Regions from separate parts of the Enterobacter sp. 186315 genome, predicted to be linked through region 4. Evidence: predicted binding sites of a transcription regulator. Region 4 holds the regulator's gene; each other region holds the start of a gene.
The links. The regulator CRP, encoded in region 4, controls carbon source genes, mostly activating them, when cyclic AMP is high. The targets are predictions, from matches to a motif close to ATGTGANNNNNNTCACAT.
Positions count from the first base shown of each region.

Region 1: a site for CRP is predicted at 1,041-1,058, ahead of ACSVHP_RS08010 (PTS sugar transporter subunit IIC). Genes of this name have one in related genera too.
Region 2: a site for CRP is predicted at 1,389-1,406, ahead of msrB (peptide-methionine (R)-S-oxide reductase MsrB). Genes of this name have one in related genera too.
Region 3: a site for CRP is predicted at 1,336-1,353, ahead of garD (galactarate dehydratase). Genes of this name have one in related genera too.

Region 1 covers NZ_JBPTTK010000005.1:136,890-139,995, forward strand. The annotation lists gene ACSVHP_RS08005 (LacI family DNA-binding transcriptional regulator) at 1-1,016, opposite strand, end outside; gene lysA (diaminopimelate decarboxylase) at 1-8, shown strand, start outside; gene ACSVHP_RS08010 (PTS sugar transporter subunit IIC) at 1,314-2,639, shown strand; gene ACSVHP_RS08015 (glycoside hydrolase family 1 protein) at 2,647-3,106, shown strand, end outside.
Region 2 covers NZ_JBPTTK010000001.1:37,561-40,666, reverse strand. The annotation lists gene ACSVHP_RS00215 (glycoside hydrolase family 18 protein) at 1-488, shown strand, start outside; gene ACSVHP_RS00210 (YeaC family protein) at 538-816, opposite strand; gene msrB (peptide-methionine (R)-S-oxide reductase MsrB) at 858-1,271, opposite strand; gene gapA (glyceraldehyde-3-phosphate dehydrogenase) at 1,613-2,608, shown strand; gene ACSVHP_RS00195 (D-hexose-6-phosphate mutarotase) at 2,684-3,106, shown strand, end outside.
Region 3 covers NZ_JBPTTK010000009.1:70,900-74,005, reverse strand. The annotation lists gene garD (galactarate dehydratase) at 1-1,212, opposite strand, end outside; gene garP (galactarate/glucarate/glycerate transporter GarP) at 1,627-2,961, shown strand; gene garL (2-dehydro-3-deoxyglucarate aldolase) at 2,977-3,106, shown strand, end outside.
Region 4 covers NZ_JBPTTK010000024.1:21,673-24,778, forward strand. The annotation lists gene ACSVHP_RS19920 (YheU family protein) at 1-38, shown strand, start outside; gene ACSVHP_RS19925 (phosphoribulokinase) at 69-938, shown strand; gene ACSVHP_RS19930 (OsmC family protein) at 1,005-1,409, opposite strand; gene crp (cAMP-activated global transcriptional regulator CRP) at 1,722-2,354, shown strand; gene ACSVHP_RS19940 (YccS/YhfK family putative transporter) at 2,412-3,106, shown strand, end outside.

The sequences.
Region 1 (3,106 bases), on a different contig from region 4:
TAGTTTGAGTTGAAATACGGCCCCGTGGTCACCGAGTCGCGCAATACCAGCGTGCCGGTGAAGGGCGGGATCGTTTCGACCGGCTGGTTTTTTGCCAGCCGGATCGCCTGATCGATAGCCGTCACGATCATGCTGTCGATCGGCAAATAGACGGAAGAGAGCCCCGGCTCCAGCCATTTCGCGCTGGGCGCATCGTCAAAGCCAAACAGCGAAATATCCTGCGGAATACGCAGCCCGGCCTGATGTAACGCCTTCGACGCCCCGAGCGCCATGTCGTCGTTACAGGCAAACAGCGCGGTGAAGGGCACCTTTTCAGCGATAAACTCCTGGCACAGCTCATAACCCCGCGTCATGCCCGCGTCGCCATACTTCACCCGGCGATCGTCCCAGACGATCCCGTGCTTCTCCAGCGCCTTGCGGTAGCCCATCAGGCGCGCCTTGCCGGTCGGCGTGTGGATGGGCACGGTGATGCAGGCAATCTCCCGATGCCCCTGGCTAATCAGATAGTCCACGGCCTTGAAGGCGGCGTCCTGCTGTTCAAAAAAGACGCAGCGATCCGCGGCCTGGCTCACCTCGCGGTTGATGATCACCAGCGGGGTTTGCACGGAGTGGATCAGCTTCATGATCGTTTTTTCGCTCATGTAGCGGGTATACAGCACGATGGCGTCGCATTTACGGTCGGCCAGCATCTGCACCGCCATCTCTTCCTGCTCGGGGGCGTCGTGTCCGTCGGTGACGATCAGCTGTTTGCCGTGGGTTTCCGTCTGGCGGGAAGCCTGCTGCAACAGGCGGCCAAAGTAGAAACCGTCAAACGTCGACACCACCAGACCAATGCTGTTGCTGGTCTGGTTCGCCAGCGAGCGCGCGAGAAAGTTTGGCCGGTAGCCCAGCTCTTCCATCGCCTTAAACACCTGCTTGCGCGTGCTCTCTTTTACCTGACCTGTGCCGTTCAACACGCGTGATACGGTGGCTTTCGACACCCCTGCGCGTAATGAGACATCCAGCATTGTTGCCATTAGAAATTCCTGCTTAACGTAATCATTCGAAGTTTATCACAGACATCCAGGCACTTATGCGCAGCGGGGAGGGCAAAACCCCATCAGGATCACGCTTTCAGGTAACGGTGCGGCGCACCAGCATAAAACGCAGCAAGTGGCATACCAAAGTGGTGATAAATCATGATTTGGAATACCTCTTGCCACACTGGGAGCTTAATCACAGAACGATCTGTATCTGAAAGCTATTTTTGGTATGCCAATAACAGGCGGCTGTAGATCGACTCCAATAAAAGCCCTTCACTGAGGTATTACCCTATGGCATTGCAGGAAAAACTGATCGACGCTCTGGGCAGTTTCGCCACCAAATTCAACAGCTATCGCTACATCATGGCGATCAAGTCCTCCTTTATTATTCTGATGCCGGTCATCATCGTGGGCGCCTTCTCGGTGCTGATCTCCAACATGGTGCTGGATCCAAAAAACGGGCTGGCGAGCTTTCAGTCGCTGGCCTTCCTCGCCGCGCTAAAGCCAATAACCAGCGCGATTAACTACGCCACGCTTAACTTTCTCAACATCGGCGCGGTGTTCCTGATTGGTATCGAGCTTGGGCGCATCAACGGCATTAAGTCGCTGTTCCCCGGCCTGCTGGCGGTGATCTGCTTTATCTGCGTCACCCCCACCACGGTTGAGATGCTGGTAGACGGCGAAATGCACGTGGTAAAAGACGTGCTGCTGCGCCAGTTCTCCGACACCCGCAGCCTGTTCCTCGGCATGTTTATCGCCATTCTGTCCGTCGAGATTTACTGCTGGCTGGAAAACCGCAAGGGGCTGAAAATCAAAATGCCGGACACGGTGCCGCCTAACGTGGCCGCGTCCTTCTCGGCGCTGATCCCGGCGATCATCACTACCACCGTGATTGCCACCTTCGGGTTTGTCTTCCACCAGATAACCGGGATGTACCTCTACGATGCGGTATACCAGGTGGTGCAGCAGCCGCTGGAGCGCGTGGTGCAAAGCCTGCCGGGGATCCTGCTGCTGATGTTCGTGGCGCAGCTGTTCTGGGTGATCGGTATTCACGGCAACCAGATGATCAAGCCTATCCGCGAGCCGCTGCTGCTGGGGGCGATTACCGTCAACATGAGCGCCTTTGAGCAGGGCAAAGAGGTGCCGAACATCATCACCATGCCGTTCTGGGACGTGTACATGAGCATCGGCGGTTCCGGGCTGACCATCGGCCTGCTGATTGCGGTGATGATCGCCACCAAACGCAAAGAGATGAAGGAAATCGCCAAGCTCTCCATCGGCCCGGGCCTGTTTAACATCAACGAGCCGGTGATATTTGGGATGCCGATCATGCTCAACCCGATCCTGGCGATCCCGTTCATTATCACCCCGCTGGTGACCGGCTCCATCGGCTACTTCGCTACCGCCGCCGGGTTCGCCGGCAAAGCGGTCGTGATGGTGCCCTGGACCACGCCGCCGCTGATCAACGCCTGGCTCTCCACCGCCGGTTCGATGGGCGCCGTGGTGACGCAGCTAATCTGTATCGTCACCTCGGTCATTATCTATCTGCCGTTTGTGAAGATCGCTTCTCGCCGCGCAGAGCAGGCCGCGCTGCAACAGGCCACCAACAACGCGTGAGGAACTCATGAGCACAAAGCAGATAACCATTCCGCCCGATTTTATTCTGGGGGCGGCGGCCTCCGCCTGGCAGACCGAAGGCTGGAGCGGCAAAAAGCCGGGGCAGGATTCGTGGCTCGATCTCTGGTACAAAAACGACCGCCACGTATGGCACGAGGGCTACGGCCCGGCGGTGGCGACCGATTTCATCAACCGCTTTCGGGAAGACGTGGCGCTGATGAAGCAGGCGGGGCTGACCCACTACCGCACCTCGATCAACTGGTCGCGCTTTTTAACCGACTACGAAAACGTCACGGTGGACGAAGAGTACGCCGCTTATTACGACGCCCTGTTCGACGAAATGCACCGTCAGGGCATCGAGCCGATGATCTGCCTGGAGCACTACGAGCTGCCGGGCGTACTGCTCGACGCCTACGGCGGCTGGGCGTCGAAGCACGTGGTCGAGCTGTTCGTGCGCTACGCGGAAA
Region 2 (3,106 bases), on a different contig from region 4:
ATAACTACCTTGCCGCCGGGCTGAAGCCGCAGCAGATGAACCTCGGGATTGGTTTCTACGGTCGCGTACCGAAGCGCGCCGTCGAGCCGGGTATCGACTGGTCAAAACCGGACGCGCAGAAAAACCCGGTGACGCAGCCCTACTTCGGGCCGGCGGAAATCGGCCTGTTTAAATCCCTGGGCTATGACCTGACGAAAGACACCTACGTGAAGTACAACGATATCGTCAAAAAGCTGCTGAACGATCCGCAGAAGCGTTTTACCGAGCACTGGGATGACCAGGCGAAGGTGCCGTGGCTGTCGGTGAAATCCGCAGACGGCAACGCGCTGTTTGCCATCTCCTATGAGAACCCGCGTTCTGTAGCGATCAAAGCGGACTATATCAAAGAGAAAGGCCTGGCCGGGGCGATGTTCTGGGAGTATGGCGCGGACGACAACAATCAGCTGGCAAAACAGCTGGCGGAGTCGCTGGGGATCCCGCACAAGTAGCATGACAATCAAGCCCTCTCCCGCCGGGAGAGGGCATCAACCTGCACCGTTATTGCAATTTCATCGTCGCAATCGGTTTTGGCGTGATGCCAAAATCTTCTTTCAGCTCACGCTTGCTCTTCATCACCATCTGACCTTTGGTGTCGATGGTCATGTGCTGAGCGTCTGTGTTATGGCGCGCCTGCCACAGCATCACCAGCTGCAAACTGTTCTCTTTCTGCTCCGGCGTCAGCGCGACGCCATCCGGCCATTTTCCAAGCTCGACCGCTGTCGCCAGACGCTGGTAAACCTCCGGCGTCATGCTGTTAACCATGTCATCAATATTCATGATGCGCCCCTTTCAAAGGAATAATTTGCTGAATCGTTTTTTCAACCTTTTGTCCGGTCGCCGTTTTCATCATCGGTGAAGCTCAGCGAGGCTGAATTCACGCAAAAACGCTCGCCCGTCGGCTGAGGGCCGTCCGGGAAGACGTGGCCCAGATGCGCGTCGCATTTCCCACAGCGGATCTCAACGCGCTTCATGCCGTGCGAGGTGTCTTCCAGGTAGCGGATCGCGTCATCGCTGACCGGCTCAAAAAAGCTCGGCCAGCCGCAGCCGGAGTCATATTTGGTTTGCGAGTTAAACAGCGGAGCATCGCACACCAGGCAGTGGTAGACGCCGTCACGCTTGTTGTGCAGCAAACGCCCGGTAAACGGCGGTTCTGTGCCGTGATTTTGCGTGACGTAGAACTGCATTTCGGTCAGGTTTTTTTTCAGATCTTCAGGGTTATTTTGATTCGACATATGCTTACATCTCTCTGTAGAAACAGACATCTTTTGCCCCGGATTCTAACAAAACATTAACACCAGCGCGTGGACTTTTGTTCTAAACTTATTAGTCGCGAAAAGGCGCACAGGCAATTGTGATCGCATTCACATTTTTATCCTGACAGCCCTTTAAAATTCCGGGCGCAGCCCCCATGTGGTTGCTAGCTCAAAGGGAAAGTGAGGCGAGTCAGTCGCACAAACGTTAGTCACAGGATTGATTTGTCGCAATGATTGACACGATTCCGCTTGACGCTGCGTAAGGTTTTTGTAATTTTACAGGCAACCTTTTATTCACTAACAAATAGCTGGTGGAATATATGACTATCAAAGTAGGTATCAACGGTTTTGGCCGTATCGGCCGTATTGTTTTCCGTGCTGCTCAGGAACGTTCTGACATCGAAATCGTTGGTATCAACGATCTGTTGGACGCTGAATACATGGCGTACATGCTGAAGTACGACTCAACTCACGGTCGTTTCAACGGCACCGTTGAAGTGAAAGACGGCCACCTGGTTGTTAACGGCAAAACCATCCGCGTTACTGCTGAAAAAGATCCAGCTAACCTGAAGTGGAACGAAATCGGTGTTGACGTTGTAGCTGAAGCTACCGGTATCTTCCTGACCGACGAAACCGCGCGTAAACACATTACCGCTGGTGCGAAAAAAGTTGTTCTGACTGGTCCATCCAAAGACAACACCCCAATGTTCGTTCGTGGTGCAAACTTCGAAACTTACGCTGGCCAGGACATCGTTTCTAACGCATCCTGCACCACCAACTGCCTGGCACCACTGGCTAAAGTTATCAACGACAACTTCGGTATCGTTGAAGGCCTGATGACCACCGTTCACGCAACTACCGCTACTCAGAAAACCGTTGATGGCCCGTCTCACAAAGACTGGCGCGGCGGCCGTGGCGCGGCTCAGAACATCATCCCATCCTCTACCGGTGCTGCTAAAGCAGTAGGTAAAGTACTGCCAGAACTGAATGGCAAACTGACTGGTATGGCGTTCCGCGTTCCAACTCCTAACGTTTCCGTTGTTGACCTGACCGTTCGTCTGGAAAAAGCTGCTTCTTACGAAGAAATTAAGAAAGCAATCAAAGCTGCTTCCGAAGGCGACATGAAAGGCGTTCTGGGTTACACCGAAGACGACGTTGTTTCTACCGATTTCAACGGCGAAGTGTGCACTTCTGTGTTCGATGCTAAAGCAGGTATCGCACTGAACGACAACTTCGTTAAACTGGTATCCTGGTACGACAACGAAACCGGCTACTCTAACAAAGTACTGGACCTGATCGCTCACATCTCCAAATAAGTTGAGATGAGATCCTGATCCTAAAAGGCGACTTCGGTCGCCTTTTTTATTGCTTTAAAGACAGAGGATTGCGTAATGATTAATAAAATTTTTGCACTTCCGGTAGTCGAACAACTTACCCCTGTGCTCTCCCACCGCAAAATTGAAGATGCTGACGTTATCGTGGTGGATCACCCGCGCGTTAAAGCATCCGTCGCGCTGAACGGCGCTCACCTCCTCTCCTGGAAGCCAGAAGGCGAAGTGGAAGGCCTGTGGCTCAGCGACATCACCTCTTTCAAAAAAGGCGCGGCTATTCGCGGCGGCGTACCGATCTGCTGGCCGTGGTTTGGCCCGGCGGCGGAACAAGGCCTGCCCGCGCACGGCTTTGCCCGTAATCAACAGTGGACGCTGAAAGCGCACAACGAAGATGATAACGGCGTGGTGCTGACCTTTGAGCTGCACAACAACGAGGAAACCCGCAAGCTCTGGCCGCACGACTTCACCCTGTACGCGCGCTTT
Region 3 (3,106 bases), on a different contig from region 4:
GCGCTGGCCCGGTGACAGCACTTCGACAATCGCGCTCTGGCCGGATTTAGCAATCGAGCCGAGAGCCTTTTCCACCACGTTTGCCAGACCGCCCTTTTTGTTGCCCGGAGAAGGGTTAGCGCTGCGGTCGGTTTTACCCATATCCAGATAGTTATCGTACCAGGCCATCTCTTCCAGCAGGCGTTTGCCCACCTCTTCGTTGACGGCGCGCGGGGTCAGCAGGTGGATGGCGTCACGCACTTCGGTCACTTCCGAGAACATCACCGTCGCGCCGCAGCGCACGAACAGGTCGGAGGCATAGCCCACCGCCGGGTTCGCCGTCACGCCGGAAAATGCATCGCTGCCGCCGCACTGTGTCCCCACCACCAGCTCGGAGGCCGGGCAGGTCTCGCGCTGGCGCTGGTTGAGCTTTTGCAGATGGCGCTCGGCCACCTGAAGAATATCCTCGACCATTGATTTAAAGCCGACGTGGTGCTCGTCCTGCAAACGCACGATGCTGGCATCGTCAACCGCAATCGCCTGTACGTCTTCGGTGCCTTGCAGCAGGCGCTCGGGCTGGAGCTTCTCGCAGCCGAGGCCAATCACCATCACTTCACCACCGAAGTTCGGGTTCAGGGCGATGTTGTGGATGGTGCGGATAGGCACTACCGCTGCCGGGGCGTTGATCGCCACGCCGCAGCCGTAAAGGTGGTTCAGACCCACCACGCCGTCGACGTTCGGGTATTTTGGCAGCAGATCGCGCTCGATGATCTTCACCACGTAATCCACCACGCCCGCCACGCAGTGTACGCTGGTAGTAATGCCGAGCAGGTTTTTGGTGCCGACGCTACCGTCCGCGTTGCGGTAGCCTTCGAAGGTGTAACCCTCCAGCGGTGGCAGAGGCTCCGGCACGCGGGTGGCCAGCGGCAGGGTGTTCAGCGGCGGCGCTTTTGGCAGCTCCACCAGCGACTCCTCAATCCAGCTACCCTGCGGAATAGCGCGAACCGCGTAGCCAATCACTTCGCCGTAGCGGACGATTTCGCCGTGCGCGGGGATATCCACCAGTGCCACTTTATGGCCCTGAGGAATATGCTCAATCAGCTCAAGCCCGTCCGGGAATCGGGTTCCCGCTTTTAAACCGTTGTCGTTAACAATAATCGCCACATTATCTGTGTCGTGGACTTTTATATAGAACGCCGTCGGCGACGCTTGTCGAATTTCAATGTCGGCCATTGTTCAGAAATCTCCAGCAAAGTGTCAGATATTAAATGCAGCCAGTCTGGTGTTTATTTTCTTATTAACGAAATAAAGACGCGGCTTTCTTAAATAAAGAATGTCAGGACTTTGGATATAAAAATGTGATCGCGATCACTCTGCGATACCGGAGAAGACGCCCTCTGGCCGTTATTACCTGATTCTGTGCATCAGCGCCCAGGGCTTTGTGCATATGCTCAAAATAATATTGAATTGCGACCTGATAATTGAGCGTTAATCCAATGTGCAGCCCCTGAGTGGCGATTATACTGAATCACGTTTTCATTGCGTCTGGTTAATTACCTGATATTACCTGCTATCGATAAATAATCAGGAAATAGTCCTTATAAAAACAATAAAAATAAATCTATCGATGTGCCCGAGGAAATAAACATGATACTGGATACTACCGTAGAAGCTAAAAAGGGAATGCCCACCCGATATTTAATTCTACTGATTATATTTATTGTGACGGCGGTGAACTACGCTGACCGCGCCACGCTGTCGATTGCCGGGACCGAGGTGGCGAAAGAGCTTCAGCTCAGCGCCGTGTCGATGGGCTACATTTTCTCCGCCTTCGGCTGGGCCTACCTGCTGATGCAGATCCCGGGCGGCTGGCTGCTGGACAAGTTCGGCTCGAAAAAGGTCTATTCATACAGCCTGTTCTTCTGGTCGCTGTTCACCTTCTTACAGGGCTTTGTGGATCTCTTCCCGATAGCGTGGGCGGGTATCTCGATGTTCTTTATGCGCTTTATGCTCGGCTTCTCGGAAGCGCCGTCGTTCCCGGCGAACGCCCGCATTGTGGCGGCCTGGTTCCCGACCAAAGAGCGCGGTACGGCCTCCGCGATTTTCAACTCTGCGCAGTATTTCTCGCTCGCGATTTTCTCGCCGCTGCTCGGCTGGCTGACCTTCGCCTGGGGCTGGGAACACGTCTTTACCGTGATGGGCGTGATTGGTTTTGTCCTGACCGCCATGTGGGTGAAGTTCATTCATAACCCGACCGACCATCCGCGTATGTCAGAGCAGGAGCTGAAGTTTATCTCCGAGGGCGGCGCGGTGGTGGATATGGACCACAAGAAGCCAGGCTCCGACGCGGCGAAAGGTCCTAAGCTCCATTACATCAAACAGCTATTGACCAACCGCATGATGCTGGGCGTATTTTTCGGTCAATACTTTATCAACACCATCACCTGGTTCTTCCTTACCTGGTTCCCGATTTATCTGGTGCAGGAAAAGGGGATGTCGATCCTGAAGGTGGGCCTGGTGGCCTCTATTCCGGCGCTGTGCGGCTTTGCGGGTGGCGTGCTGGGCGGGGTGTTCTCGGACTATCTGATTAAGCAGGGCCGGTCGATTACCCTGGCGCGTAAGCTGCCGATTGTGGTCGGTATGCTGCTGGCGTCGACCATCATCCTGTGTAACTACACCAACAATACCGCGCTGGTGGTGGCCCTGATGGCGCTCGCCTTCTTCGGCAAAGGGTTCGGTGCGCTGGGCTGGCCGGTGATTTCCGATACCGCGCCAAAAGAGATTGTCGGCCTGTGCGGTGGCGTGTTTAACGTCTTTGGTAACGTGGCGTCCATCGTGACTCCGCTGGTAATTGGTTATCTGGTCAGTGAACTGCATTCGTTCAACGCGGCACTGGTATTCGTTGGCTGTTCAGCGTTGATGGCGATGGTCTGCTACCTGTTCGTGGTAGGCGACATCAAACGTATGGAATTGCAGAAATAAGCAAAGGTATAAGCGATGAGTAACGATATCTTCCCGAACAAATTTAAGGCGGCCCTCGCGGCGCACCAGATTCAGATTGGCTGCTGGTCAGCGCTGGCAAGCCCGATCAGCACCGAAGTGCTGGGCCTGGCCGGTTTCGACTGGC
Region 4 (3,106 bases):
CGGTCAATATCATGCCCCGCAATGCCTTTCACGGCTGACCCTTAAACCTTTTCAGTCAGGGAGTTGCTATGTCTGCCAGACATCCGGTTATTGCCGTTACAGGCTCCAGCGGTGCGGGCACTACCACCACCAGCCTCGCCTTTCGCAAGATTTTCGCCCAGCTGAATTTACGGGCCGCAGAGGTCGAAGGCGACAGCTTTCACCGCTACACCCGTCCTGAAATGGATATGGCGATTCGCAAGGCGCGCGATCTCGGCAAGCACATCAGCTATTTCGGCCCTGACGCCAACGACTTTAGCCTGCTGGAGCAGACGTTTCGCGAGTACGGCTTAAGCGGCACTGGCCAGTCGCGCAAGTATCTGCACACCTACGATGAAGCGGTGCCCTGGAACCAGGTGCCGGGGACCTTTACCCCGTGGCAGCCGCTCCCTGAGCCGACCGACGTGCTGTTTTATGAAGGGCTGCACGGCGGCGTGGTGACCGCGCAACACGACGTGGCGCGCCATGTGGATCTGCTGGTGGGCGTGGTGCCGATTGTGAACCTGGAGTGGATCCAGAAGCTGACGCGCGATATGAGCGAGCGCGGGCACTCCCGCGAGGCGGTGATGGATTCGGTGGTGCGTTCCATGGAAGATTACATCAACTTCCTGACCCCGCAGTTCTCCCGCACCCACATCAACTTCCAGCGCGTCCCGACGGTGGACACCTCAAACCCGTTTGCCGCCAAAGGCATCCCGTCGCTGGACGAGAGCTTTGTGGTCATCCATTTCCGCAATCTGGATAACATCGATTACCCCTGGCTGCTGGCGATGCTGCAAGGCTCTTTCATTTCTCATATGAATACTTTAGTGGTTCCGGGCGGGAAAATGGGGCTGGCGATGGAGCTGATCATGACCCCGCTGGTGCAGCGGTTGATGGAAGGGAAGCAGATCGAGTGATCATTTTCCCTCTCCCTGTGGGAGAGGGCCAGGGTGAGGGCATCAACGCGCACGATGCCCAATTTGTTACGCTTCGATCACCTCAAACGAATGCGTAATTTTTACCGCTTTCTCCAGCATTAACGCCACAGAGCAGTATTTCTCCGCAGAAAGGTCAACCGCGCGCGATACCGCCGCGTCCTTGAGCGCTTTTCCGGTCACGATAAAATGCAGATTAATGTGGGTGAAATAGCGTGGAGCCTCTTCGCGACGTTCTGAAGTAAGCTTTACCTCGCAATCGGTGACGTCATGACGCCCTTTTTGCAAAATCGACACCACGTCAATCGCGCTGCAACCGCCCGCCGCCATCAGCACCATCTCCATTGGGCTTGGGGCTTTATCGCCGGAGTTGCCGTCCATCAAAATCTGGTGTCCGGAAGCGGATTCGCCCAGGAACGTTAAACCTTCAACCCATTTCACACGCGCTTGCATATTCATTAACTCCAACGTTGCATTTTTGGTGACAGATTACGCGTGCGTTACATTTCTCGCAACGGAAGGCGACATGCATCATGCTGAAGCGAGACACCAGGAGACACGCGGCAAAAGCTATGCTAAAACACTCGGGATGCTACAGTAATACATTGACGTTACACATGTATGCAGAGGACATCAAACTTTACTGGCTGCGATAATGTTACGACAGCCGACTTCCCAGGGTATGGGTAAGAATTCGATTGCAACCCCAGAGTCTGGATGCATCTTATGACTCTGGTGACAGCTTATAACAGAGGATAACAGCGCATGGTGCTTGGCAAACCGCAAACAGACCCGACACTTGAATGGTTCTTGTCTCATTGCCATATTCATAAGTATCCATCAAAGAGCACGCTGATTCACCAGGGTGAAAAAGCGGAAACGTTGTATTACATCGTTAAAGGCTCGGTGGCAGTGCTGATCAAAGATGAGGAAGGCAAAGAAATGATCCTTTCTTATCTGAACCAGGGCGATTTCATCGGTGAACTGGGCCTGTTTGAAGAAGGCCAGGAACGTAGCGCCTGGGTTCGTGCGAAAACCGCGTGTGAAGTGGCTGAAATCTCCTACAAGAAATTCCGTCAGCTGATTCAGGTTAACCCTGACATCCTGATGCGTCTCTCTTCCCAGATGGCGCGCCGTCTGCAAGTGACCTCCGAGAAAGTGGGTAACCTCGCCTTCCTGGACGTGACAGGCCGTATCGCACAGACGCTGCTGAACCTGGCGAAACAGCCAGACGCCATGACCCACCCTGACGGTATGCAAATTAAAATCACGCGTCAGGAAATTGGTCAGATCGTCGGCTGTTCTCGTGAAACGGTTGGCCGTATCCTGAAAATGCTCGAAGACCAGAACCTGATTTCCGCCCACGGTAAAACTATCGTGGTTTACGGGACCCGTTAATTCCGGTCAAACGGCGTGGCATCGCGAGGTGCCACGCCGTTTTTGTCTCTATTCCCCATGTGGCGCAGGCTGATCTATCACCCGGAAGTTAACTATGCACTGCGACAAACGCTGGTGTTATGTCTTCCCGTGGCCGTGGGGCTGATGCTCGGCCATCTGCAACAAGGTCTGCTGTTCTCCCTCGTTCCCGCCTGCTGCAACATTGCCGGTCTGGACACGCCGCACAAACGCTTTTTCAAACGCCTGATTATTGGCGGCTGCCTGTTTGCAGGCTGTAGCCTCGCCGTGCAGCTGCTGCTGGCCCGCGATATCCCGCTCCCGCTGATCTTAACCGTGCTGGCGATGACGCTCGGCGTGACGGCAGAAATTAGCTCGCTGCACGCCCGGCTGCTGCCCGCCTCGCTGATTGCCGCCATCTTCACCCTGAGCCTCGCCGGGAACATGCCGATATGGGAGCCGCTGCTGATCTACGCGCTCGGCACGCTGTGGTACGGGCTGTTTAACTGGTTCTGGTTCTGGCTGTGGCGCGAACAGCCGCTGCGCGAATCCCTGAGCCTGCTGTACGTTCAGCTTGCGGACTATTGCGAGGCGAAATATACCCTGCTCACCCAGCACGCCGATCCGGAAAAGTCGCTGCCGCCGCTGCTCACCCGCCAGCAGAAGGTGGTGGATCTCATCAGCCAGTGTTATCAGCAGCTGCATATGCTCGCCGCCAATAAAAACCAGGACTACAAGCGCCTGCTGCGCATTTT